2 regions of the Siphonobacter sp. genome follow, and region 2 is predicted to be linked to the other one. Evidence: riboswitches for the same ligand, from Rfam matches in the RefSeq annotation. Region 2 holds a riboswitch; the other holds the start of a gene.
The links. A riboswitch is a leader RNA that binds a small molecule or an ion and turns the genes downstream of it on or off. The one in region 2 is predicted to bind cobalamin.
Positions count from the first base shown of each region.

Region 1: linked by a shared signal. The riboswitch ahead of ACOJTG_RS15670 (ABC transporter substrate-binding protein) and the one ahead of ACOJTG_RS16725 (TonB-dependent siderophore receptor) in region 2 are both predicted to bind cobalamin.

Region 1 covers NZ_JBMDWJ010000253.1:8,014-13,735, forward strand. The annotation lists gene ACOJTG_RS15650 (bifunctional adenosylcobinamide kinase/adenosylcobinamide-phosphate guanylyltransferase) at 1-460, opposite strand, end outside; gene ACOJTG_RS15655 (cob(I)yrinic acid a,c-diamide adenosyltransferase) at 457-1,035, opposite strand; gene ACOJTG_RS15660 (ABC transporter ATP-binding protein) at 1,032-2,027, opposite strand; gene ACOJTG_RS15665 (iron chelate uptake ABC transporter family permease subunit) at 2,024-3,061, opposite strand; gene ACOJTG_RS15670 (ABC transporter substrate-binding protein) at 3,058-4,269, opposite strand; cobalamin riboswitch at 4,300-4,571, opposite strand; gene ACOJTG_RS15675 (AAA family ATPase) at 4,571-5,179, opposite strand.
Region 2 covers NZ_JBMDWJ010000269.1:540-6,261, forward strand. The annotation lists partial or broken gene ACOJTG_RS16715 (alpha/beta fold hydrolase) at 1-32, opposite strand, end outside; gene ACOJTG_RS16720 (winged helix-turn-helix transcriptional regulator) at 154-495, shown strand; cobalamin riboswitch at 798-1,058, shown strand; gene ACOJTG_RS16725 (TonB-dependent siderophore receptor) at 1,228-3,594, shown strand; gene ACOJTG_RS16730 (PepSY domain-containing protein) at 3,641-5,179, shown strand; gene ACOJTG_RS16735 (3-keto-disaccharide hydrolase) at 5,253-5,722, opposite strand, start outside.

The sequences.
Region 1 (5,722 bases), on a different contig from region 2:
CCTCCGCTTGACGGGCTACGTATTGATTTGCCCAGCCCTGCAAATCCGTGAATTGCCGTCCAAGCGGCGTATCGGCGTGCAGGCCCATGCCAATTTCGTTGGAAATAATCAGTAACGTAGCCGGAATCTCTACCAAAGCATTCACCTCGGCCTGAAACGCTGCCAGTGTCCGATCCAGGTCGTTTTCGTGAGCCAGAAACAGGTTCGTGAGCCAGAGCGTAATGCAGTCAATGACGACGACCCGACCGGCTAAGGGAAGGGTAGCCAGGTCTTTTTCCGCTTCAAACGTCGTCCATTCCGGACCGCGTTCCCGTCGGTGCCGATCCACCCGCCCGGCAAACTCTTCGTCCCAGATTTTCGCCGTAGCCACGTATACTGGCGACTCCGACAAAGCGAGAGCCCGATCCTGAGCGTAGCGACTTTTGCCGCTCCGGGCTCCACCCGAGATGTAAATGATCATTCGGGTGTCTTAAAGCGTTTGTACAGAAAGAGTTGCCATTTTTCTTCGGCGACCCCGGCTTTATCCATTTCGGCCCGAGCCAGTGTAAAAAACAGATCGGACAGGCGGTTGATGTAGGCCGGAATAGCGTCGTGGATGGTATCGGTTTTGATGAGTGAAACCAGTCGCCGCTCACCCCGCCGCATCTGCGTACGAATCATGTGACAGAGGGCTGAAATCTCGTTTCCGCCTGGTAAGAGAAAGTAGTCGGAAGGCGAGGTCATCGCCGCTTCCAGATTATCGATCCAGGTTTCGCAAAACTCGGCTCCGTCTTCGGGAAGCGGATTCGTATTGATTTTTTTCGCGTCGGAAGGACGGGCCAGGTGCGACATCATGTCCATCAGATCCTTCTGAATTTTGTGCAGATTGGCCTGCCATTCGTGCTCAGTCCCGAGCTTCACGCGTAATAGTCCAATCGTTGAGTTTACCTCATCCAGCGTACCAATGCACTCCACGCGGACGTCATCTTTGGCGACGCGACTACCGCCGAACAAACCCGTCGTTCCTTTGTCGCCTTTTTTGGTGTAAATTTTCATAGTATGATTGATCGGCCCTTGAGCCGTTTGGAAAGTTCTTCAAGTAATGCCTGGATGGAAGTGACCGCAATGGCTCCATCAATGAGCCAGCGATCGGACTGTACCTCCACGGTAAGGGCAGCCCCAGGCTCCGTACGGTAGCCTTCCCGCCACAAGGCTCGTCGGGTCCAGAACAGCGGACCGACTTCACCCGTTAGTTGTACGGCAGGACCGGTAGGGGAGGGGTACAGCTGGAAAGTGCCCGTAAGACGATCAAACACAAAACCGGCGGCCGTAAAAGTCCGTTCAAACGCACCGTTAAGAACCAAATCTTCGGGTACACCCTGAGCAAAACGGCCGTTGGTTCCCATGAGCCACAACTGGTCGGCGGCCTGTAGGGCCAGATCCAGTTCGTGCGTGGAAAGCAGAATGGCCTTTCCCGTTTGCCGGGCCAGCTCGTGCAGCAGTCGCATCAATTCCACCCGGCTCGGTAAATCCAGGTGAGCGGTGGGTTCATCCAGCAAAATCAGATCGGTATCCTGAGCCAGTGCCCGGGCAAGCATGACTTTCTGCCGTTCGCCGTCGCTGAGTTGGGAAATGCGTCGATCGGCAAAGGCCGTGGTTCCGGTTAGTTCCAGAGCCCAGTCGACTTTACGCTGATCTTCCGCCGTCAGACTGCCCAGCCAGTTGGTGTACGGCGTGCGGCCCAGAGCTACCAGTTCGCGAACCCGCAGGTGTCCGGCTTCGACGCGTTCGGTCAGTACCAGGCTGAGTTTTCGGGCCAGATCGGTAGGAGCGAAGCTGGCTAGTACTTGCCCGCTCAGGTGAATTTCGCCGCTCAAGGCCGCCTGTAAACCCGAAAGGGTTCGCATCAACGTCGATTTGCCCGCTCCGTTAGGTCCCAGCAAACCGACCAACTGACCCGGCTGCAAGCTCAGGTTCAGAGGTCCAGCAACGGATTTCGTCGCGTAGCCAATCCGCAGGTCATGGGTCGTTAGTAGCGGCTGGCTCATACAAAAACGGATTTATGACGACTGACAATCATCCAGATCACCACCGGAGCCCCCAGTAAGGACGTCACTACATTGATGGGTAAGATCGATTGCGTACCGGGAAGCTGGGCAATGCTGTCGCAACCTAACATCAACAGACTGCCAATTAGGCCATTGGCCGGAATGAGAATGCGGTGATTGGAGGTGCCCAGCAACGAACGGGTCAGGTGCGGCACGGCAATTCCAATGAACCCAATTGGACCGCAAAATGCGGTGATACTGCCCGTAAGCAGACTTGTACTGGCAATAATCAGGGTACGGGCCCGCCGAACGGTCAGTCCCATACTGCGGGCATAGGCTTCTCCCAGCAGTAAAGCATTTAGTGCTTTGGAAGAGGCGAAGGCCAGTACCAGCCCCAGCATGACCACGCCCGCGAGCACGTACAGGTGTGATCCGAGTACGCTACCCAGTGAGCCAAAGGTCCAGAGTAAATATTCCTGAATCTGTTCGGGCTGACTGAAATACTGCCAGATACTAATGACGGAAAAGGTGATCGTGCCGACCATTACCCCCACCAGCAACAGAACTACATGGTCACGAAGTCGTCCGGCAATGAGCAGGACTAGTCCCAGTACCAGGGCGGAACCCAGCGAAGCCATCCCTACAATCAGCCAGCTCCCGGAAAGCCCCAGTTGCCGAATGGCGTACAGACTGGTAACGCTTCCACTGCCCAGCATCACCGCCGCCACGCCCAGACCCGCTCCCGCAGTAATGCCCAGCTCGGAGGGGCCAGCCAGCGGATTGCGAAAAAGCGTTTGCATTTGCAGCCCACTCACGGATAATCCCCAGCCCACCAGCACGGCGGTACATGCCTTGGGAATACGAATTTTTTCAACGATAAATAGCCAGGCCGTCTGTTCGGATTCGTGGTGAAGTACGATACGTACCACTTCCCCAAGCGGAATGGCTACGGAACCCAGGGTAAGGTTCACCAGAAAACCAACTACCGTTGCTGCCAGGAGTAAACCCAGCACGAGTCGCAGGCGTGGTGTCATTGGAGTTGTTTGTAGTAATACAGTTCGTAATCGGGCAGGAGTTCGGGATGCAGAATTTTGATTAGATCGCCCAGTACCCGCTCCGGATGAACGGCCCCCGATTCCCAGTAATCGTTTGATCCCCGGGCGTTGGTTCGCTTGCTGTAGTTATACAACTGGCCGGTTTTGAAAGCTTTGAAATCCCCGTAGCGTACATCGCGGGCCAGGATGTCTTTTTTCGTGTCCCGTCCGCTGATGCCTACATTTAGCCAGTAATCGGCTTGTAGGCCAATAGGATACACGGCTTCGAAGTTAAGCGGCAAACTGCCCGTGGCCCGGGTGGCATTCCAGTGGTAAGTAGTTCCGGCATCGCGGAAAAACTGAGCCATGTAACTGTTGCCATTGGGTACGAACCAGGAATCCTTGTAGCTGGTACCAGTAATGATACTAGGCCGTGTTTTGACCGAACGGGTCAGGGCTTTGAGGCGGTTGTATTCCTTTTCCACGGCGGCAAATCGCTGATTCACCCGTTCTTCCTGGTTGAGCAAGGCTGCCAGCAGCTTCACCCATTCGGCCCGGCCCAGTGGTGTTGTTTCGACCCACTCGGAGTTGATCAGAACAGGTACTCCGGCGGCATTGAGCGTCTGGTAGCGATCCATGCGGGCATTGGGTTGCCCCACGGCCATCACCAGATCGGGGTGCATGGCGACCAGCGTTTCTTCGTTGAGCGTCTGATCTTTGCCCACCTGCGTAATTTTCTTTTCGTTGATACGGGAAATGACTTTTTCGGAAGATACGTACTTGAGATCGCCCAGTCCTACCAGAATAGCTTCGGCGTCGAGAAAACTAACCAGTCCAATATGCATGGACGACATTGCCACCAGCGAACGCAGGGGAATCTCAATGAGCTGACTATTCTCGTACCCTTTCGGACGGGGCGTACCGCGTTGCAGGAGAACATAGGTCGCCGTATCCGTGCTCTTTTCAAAGGGACTCATAATCTGTACCACTTTGTAATGCGAGCGGTAGGTAATCCGAAAACCTTTGGCGTGTTTGATCTGGACTTTCTCGGGAAAGTAGTCGTGTTTAACGGCCGCTTCGCCCTGTTCGGCAACGGAAGAGGTGGAACTACACTGGCTCAGTAAGCCCAGCGTGAATGCTGCCACTACCAACAGTGGAGCCCATTGCCGCATACATTTCTGCGGAAAAGTAAACAAAGGATGCATCATGATTCGTACGAGCTTTTCTTCCGAAAGCTGTCGGGGGTTAACCACTCAGGCAGGTCTTCTGACTCGTTCCCTTCCCAACCCCTTCCCATACCCAAGGGGTACAGTGGCGTATCTTGTTAGGAAATGTTGGGAGTTTAGTGTTTTGAGTTTAGTGTTTGGAGTATTCTCAACAACTCAGAACGCTAAACGCAACACTCAAAACTCTTGCAGAACTTACAGCAGCGGAGACTGTTCCGGAATTGCACCGGATTCCCTTTTCAAACCGTCGCCTCACGACGGTTACCTGGATGGGGCCGCAAAACTACGAAGAAATTGTCGGGTCACTAACACGAAGCTTGCCTGATTGACAAAAACCGGACTCCGGCGTGAAAGCAGGCAGCAATCCTTGTTCCAGTATACTTTCCACAAAAGCCACGCGTTCAGCCACAGAAACCTGGGGAAGTACGATCAGCTGATAGCCCAGCGACTGATACACCTCCGATAGAGTTTCGTACAGCCGTGTGGCTTCGGCAAAGGTCTGCCAGCGTTCGGCGTCGTTGACGTAAATTTCTTTCCAGGGCGGAGCCATCAGCATCCAGGGAGCGTAAGGGTATTGATGGGCCACCTGTATCCATTCCGGTGGAACCGGAATGTTGCCCACCCGTAGATACGCCAGAATATCAGGAATGCCCCGGTCGAAAAACGTCAGCGGTTCCTGAGCTTGTTGATAGGCTCTCTGCATTCGTTCCAAAGCCAGCCCGGCAAAACCGCTCAGATCGTTCCAGGGAACCCGCTTGGAACCCCGCTGTACCTGTTCCTGAATCAGGAGTCGCGATACTTCGGCCGAAGTAGGATACCCCCGGTCCTGTAATGCTTCAAGTAAGGTACTCTTACCGGCTCCGGGTCCTCCTGAGATGATGATTCGCTGCATTGCCTAAAGTTTGACCCACAAAAATACCAATTCTGATGGTCAGACCAACCAGCTGCTAAAAGTGGGTTTGGCAATCCTAGGCAGTAATCGGATAAGTCATACGAATCAGCAAACCATAGATCTGTGCCGTTCCTATTCCAACCGGATAAGCCTTGTCTTACCTTACGATAATGGTTTTTTGTATTTTTTTATAAAAAACTAGAATTAATAGAGTATATCAGTAAGGGTAATTGCATAGGAGCATCAAACGCAGGCCTGATGTCGTAAAGCGTCCTTGAAGAAATTAGTCACCCCATTTCTTCACTAAAACTTTTTCATCAGACTGCTTCCCGCTTACGCTTTTAGGTACGGCGGGTTTTCAATAAGTACAAATCTGTTCATCGTGTTCACCGCCAAAACTAACGAGATGGAATCACTTCAGATGCACTACTTCCGCCCTTCCTGCTTCATCCCTCGTTAGGGAGTAAGGCCTACAGGAGAAAGCCGCTTACTCACTGCTTTTCTCATGCTCTCTTGTTCACCCCAAACGTTGTACATAAGCAT
Region 2 (5,722 bases):
AGAAACGCGAGTAGGAAAAACAGATTTTTCATGAATGATCTTGTTCAGTAGTGTGAATGCGACAAAACTAGCTACATTCACTTTCGAAAAGATAGCTGTTACCTGTGGGTAAGTAGTTACCTTAGAGTAAGTACGTATGAACCGTAACCAAGCATGAAAAGCACCGAACCCGCTTGCCAGTATGAATTGAAAGTAGCCAAAGATGCCATGGAAGTCATTCAGGGCAAATGGCGGATTCCCATTATCATTTCCCTGACGTATGGCAACAAACGCTTCGGTGAAATCCAGCGGGATATTCCAGAAATCTCCCCAAAAATGCTTTCGCAGGAATTAAAGGCACTGGAAGAAAATCAGCTCATTACCCGTACGCTGTACGACAGTATGCCCATCACGGTAGAATATGCCCTGACGCCCCTGGGCCTATCGATGAAAGACCTGTTAGTCGAATTACGCAACTGGGGGAAGCATTTCAGAAAAGAGATTGTGGGGAAATAGAAAGCGTTACCTTCCCTTCTATACTGAATCGTCTCCACTAATCAATGGAGTCAGCAATGGGATTGAATAGACGTAAACAGTAGCGAAATGGGAAGGACTGTAAGCATATACATCCAGTCGCTCGTCGGATAGAAACTAGATGTATTCCTATTGATGTTACTCTTTTGCCGTGTCTGTCTAAACCGTAGTTAATCGGGCTAAACCTGAGTAAGGTTGAACAAGGACATTAGGTAATGTTATCTCTTCCTGCTTTAATCTATCAATTTTAGCCTACCTTCGCGGCCTCATTCAAGTTCTTTACTTCTTATTCCACGGAAAAAGGTTCTGTCGAAAGACAGATTAATAGGGAATCGTGTGTAAATCACGAGCTGTCGTGCAACTGTAAGTTCTACGCCATTTGCGGTTGACCGTTTGCCGTTTTCAATTATTCAAACATTGACAACGGCAAACTGTAAATTGTAAACGGCACACGTTTCAGACAAATGAGCCACTGTATCATTCGGTATGGGAAGGCGTCTGAAATGGAACAAGTCAGGAGACCTGCCTTTTTCTTAGCTGATCATGCTTTCACGGTTTAGAGCGTTATCAAGGGGAGCTTTGCTTTGTTGTATGGGCACCACTGTGCCGATATGCGTACGCCCGTGCGTAAGCTTTCCTGATTTCTTCTGTATCTCTGTCTCATCATTAGCTAGAACGCAAGCGAAGAACTTTTAACCTTTTTAGTTAAAAGTTATGCTCCCCATTTCTACTTCACGATTAAGTAGCAAAGTCCTTTTTACCACCTGGGTACTGCTCTGCGGTGTACTCTTAGAGGCCTTTCCACAACACAAAAACGGCTCGCTGGAAGGGCGGATTGAAACGGAAACCCAGGAACCCATCCCCGGTATTTCCATTCGTCTGGAGCCCATGGGTCTGGGAGTGATCACCCAGGCCGACGGCAGCTTCAAACTGCAGGCGATTCCGGCGGGAGCGTATACCCTCACGCTGAGCGGCATCGGGTATGAAGTGCGTCAGGTTCAGGTACAGGTCAAAGCCGGCGAAACCCTGCCCCTGCACTATCAGCTTAACCAGAAAACCCACGAGCTTTCGGTCGTGACGGTAACTAGTCAGCGAAACCGTTCCTTTTCGGCGATTAACAAGATCGATGTTCCGCTGCGGGATCTGCCTTTGTCTACCAGCTCGGTCAGTTCAAAAACCATCGAGCAACGCGGTATCGATGATTTGGGGGAGGCCATGAAAAATACCACGGGCGTTCGTTCCAACAACACCTACGGCGGTTTTCAGCACTTCACCATTCGCGGGTTCAGCAATTTCGTGGTACTGATGGATGGCGTTCGGGATGAGCGACATAACATTTCCACGAGTGCCCCCAACACGAATATAGCCAACGTCGAACGCATCGAACTACTAAAAGGCCCGGCCTCCGTTCTGTTTGGGCACTCGGCTTTGGGCGGTATCATCAACATCGTACGGAAGCAGCCTACGGCCGATTTCAAGGCTAATTTTTCCGCGGCTTACGGGAGTTTCAATACCCGCCGGATGCGGGCAGGTGCGGGTGGTTCGATCAACCCGAAGCTTCGGTACCGGATGGATTTCGGGGTGTCGAATACCGACGGTTTCCGTCAGGCGGGTGTCTCTACTAACAATGCCTACGTGGCCCTGGAATACACGCCCACCCGCAAGGATTACTTCTATTTGTCGGTGGGAGCCAATAAAGATGTGTACCGCACGGATTCGGGTATCCCCGTTTTGGCGGGGGGCGTGCTGGTTCCCGGCATGGATCTAACGACGCGTTACAACGACCCCGCTGATTTTTTAAAGCATACGCGAACGGATGTTCAGTTTCGTTACGTGCGGGAGCTTATGGCCAACCTGAAACTTTCCAATCAACTCTCGTATTCGGACGATAACATCGATTATTTTTCAACGGAAGAACTGACGCTCAATACCCGGCGGGATTCCATTACCCGCTCGTTTCCCTACTACTTCAATCACCTCACCAAGCCCTTACAAAATCAGCTGGAGCTGACCTACGACCTCAACACCGCTAAGGTTTCGCAAAAGATTTTGCTGGGGTATTCGCTTAGCGTACTGAATCGTAAGACGTATAACGGGACCATTTTTGGCCCCGGCAAAGGAGCAACCATTCCCGTACAAAATCCCATAGAAAACCAAGGGTATATTGACTACTACGATACCTTCTACCGGGCTACGGATGAAACGGTACACGGCATTTACTTCCAGGATTTTATCCGGTTTTCCGAGAAAATTAAAGCATTGGTAGGATTGCGTTACGATGTATTCAAAGGTGAATATTACACCGATCAGGTGGATAAAGACCGCCGGGTAACCAGCTACGGAGCCAAATCAACCATAGCCCGGAATGCCCTGACCTATCGGCTGGGCCTAGTCTATCAGCCCATTGCACCTTTATCCGTTTACGCCTCGTACTCAACGTACTTCAAACCCTCCCGCCGGGTAGCTCCAAACGGGGAGACGTTCGATCCCGAAACGGGTTATCAGGCCGAAGTGGGCTCCCGACTGGAACTGTCATCAAAATTTGCCGCTTCGGCTTCGGTGTACTACATGCGAAAAGACAATCAGGTGGAAAGTCTGCCCGGTGGCGTTTTTAAACGTGTGGGTTCGGCAGAATCGAAAGGCTTTGAAGTGGAAGCTCAGGGGAATCCCGTCGCGGGCCTGGATCTGACGGCGGGTTATACCTTTACCGAAGCCCAATATTTACCCTACGCTAGTGCGGAGATAAACCCCGTGGCGGGTAAAACGGCGGTGCTGGCTCCGAAGCATCTGGTAAATGCCTGGATAAACTACACGGTTCAGCAAAAAAACTTGAAAGGGCTGAATGCCGGGGTAGGCTTCAACTATCAAAGCGAAGCCTTCGCCAACTCGGCGAATACGTACGTTTTGCCGGCCTATCGGACCGTCGATGTGGCCCTGGGGTATCAGCTGAACCGCGTGGGCATTCGGGCGAATGTGAATAACCTGTTTAACGAACGCTATTTCACCAACGTGATCTTAACCCGGCAGTTTTATCCCGGAGCCACCCGTCATTATCTGCTGACGCTTAGTTACCAACTTTAACCTTTCAGCCGCGGACTTTTGGAGTCTGCGGCTTTGTATATCTTTCGTGAAAACAGTCACCAAAGCCATTCGGCTCGTTCATCGCTACCTGGGATTTGCCTTGAGTCTACTGTTTCTGGTCTGGTTTCTGTCGGGACTAATGATGATGTACGTGTCGTATCCGACGCTCAAATCACACCAGAAGCTGCAACAAACGCCTCCGATTGATTTGACAACCTGCCTGTTAAGGCCGGCAGAAGCGATTACTAGAGCAGGAGTAACGGATTCCATCAAATCCATTCGCTTGGGGATGATACGGGATCGGCCCGTATATCGGATCGTTACCCTACAAAACCGCCAGCTCAGTATCTACGCGGATAACCCGACTATTTTGCCCTATGCCAGTGAAAGCTTCGCTCGTCAATTGGCTCAGCACTGGACCCATGCGAGGGTACAGCAGGTTGAAAAATTAACAGAGATCGATCAGTGGATGGCGGCTCACCGGTCGCAGGGCTACCTGCCCGAAGTGTATCGCATGCAAATGGGCGACGAAGCGGGGACTTATGTATACGTGTCTCCTTTTTCAAACGAAGTCGTTCAGCAGGTTACGGCCCGGCAACGGTTACTGGCCTGGCTGGGGCCAATTCCGCACTGGATTTATCCGACGTTCCTCATCCGTAACCGACCCGTCTGGAGTCAGCTAGTCATCTGGGTTTCGCTAATCGGAACGCTGATGTGTCTGGCTGGATTGGCGATGGGCTCCATTCGCTACCAACGCAAACGGCCCGAATCGCTGGCGTTTAGTCCGTACAAAAAACGCTGGTTTCGCTGGCATCATTACACGGGTTTTGTCTTTGGACTTTTCGCGTTTACCTGGGTATTGAGCGGCTTGTTTTCCATGAGTCCTTTCAACTGGGCACCCTCCACCCGGCTTTCACCGCAGGCAACCGAACGCTGGATGGGTGGTCCGCTTAATCTGACCTTATTCAAAGTAAGTCCGGCGGCGGCTTATCAAAAGTTGTCGCGGCAACTGATAATCAAAGAGATACAATTGATTCAGTGGAACGGCAGACCTTACTACCTGGCCCTACAGGAAGATCATCACACGCGTGTACTGGCGGCGGACGATGCCGAAGCGAAGCCGTTCCAGACCTTTGAACCTCGGGCAATTGAAGAAGCGATTCGGAAACTGGAACCGAAGGTAGCGGTGCTGGAATCGAAAGTCCTGGACCGTTATGACGCGTACTACTACGCGAAGAACGGCGAGAAACGTTTGCCCGTATTACGAATCAAACTCGACACCCCCGAGCAACTCTGGTACTACGTGGATTTAAAAACGAGTCAGGTCGTGTCTAAACACCAGACGTTAACACGCGTCGAACGCTGGCTGTATCACGGTTTACACAGTCTGGATTTTAGCTTTTTATTAAACCGCAGACCGCTGTGGGATATTACCCTGATCGTCTTATTACTCGGCGGAACCGCTACCAGCAGTACGGGCCTGGTACTAACCTGGCAGTGGCTGCAGCGAAAAAGAGCTACGAAACGAAAGCAAACAACCGTCCGAAAGGGGGCTATTAAACCCGTTTCCGAACGGTTGAAATGAAGGGTGACGGGGAAGAGTAGTGATTCACAGTACCCTGACCTAAAAGAAGAGCTAGAAGACCGTTCAAGTCCTCTTACTCTTCTTTTAGTTTGAGGTTACGAAAAGAAATTCCCTGCATCCAGTCCTGTAAGGCCAGGTGTCCTTTAGTAGCCTTGCCAAAAGCCGGGAAGTGTTGGAAATTCGTGCTTTTAATTTTTTGCTTCCACTCCGACGTAGTTAAATCTTGTTCGGTGGTTAAAACACCATTGAGGTAGAATTCGATCTTACCGTTTTTCTGCTTGATTTCGGATTGATTCCACTCGCCCACGGGTTTGGTTACGGCTTCGTTTTTCTGGGGAGCAAATCCGTACAGACAACCCGCTCGTTTTTTCGGATCGGCGTTATAATCGTAATGCGAGGGTTCCAGCAGTTGATATTCCGGCCCTGAAGCCCAGGCGGTGGGAATGTCCTTGCGTTCAACCACATTGATAAAGACGCCACTGTTGCCAGCCTTGGAGATTTTCCATTCAAACTTCAAATCAAAATTACTGTACGTTTGATCAG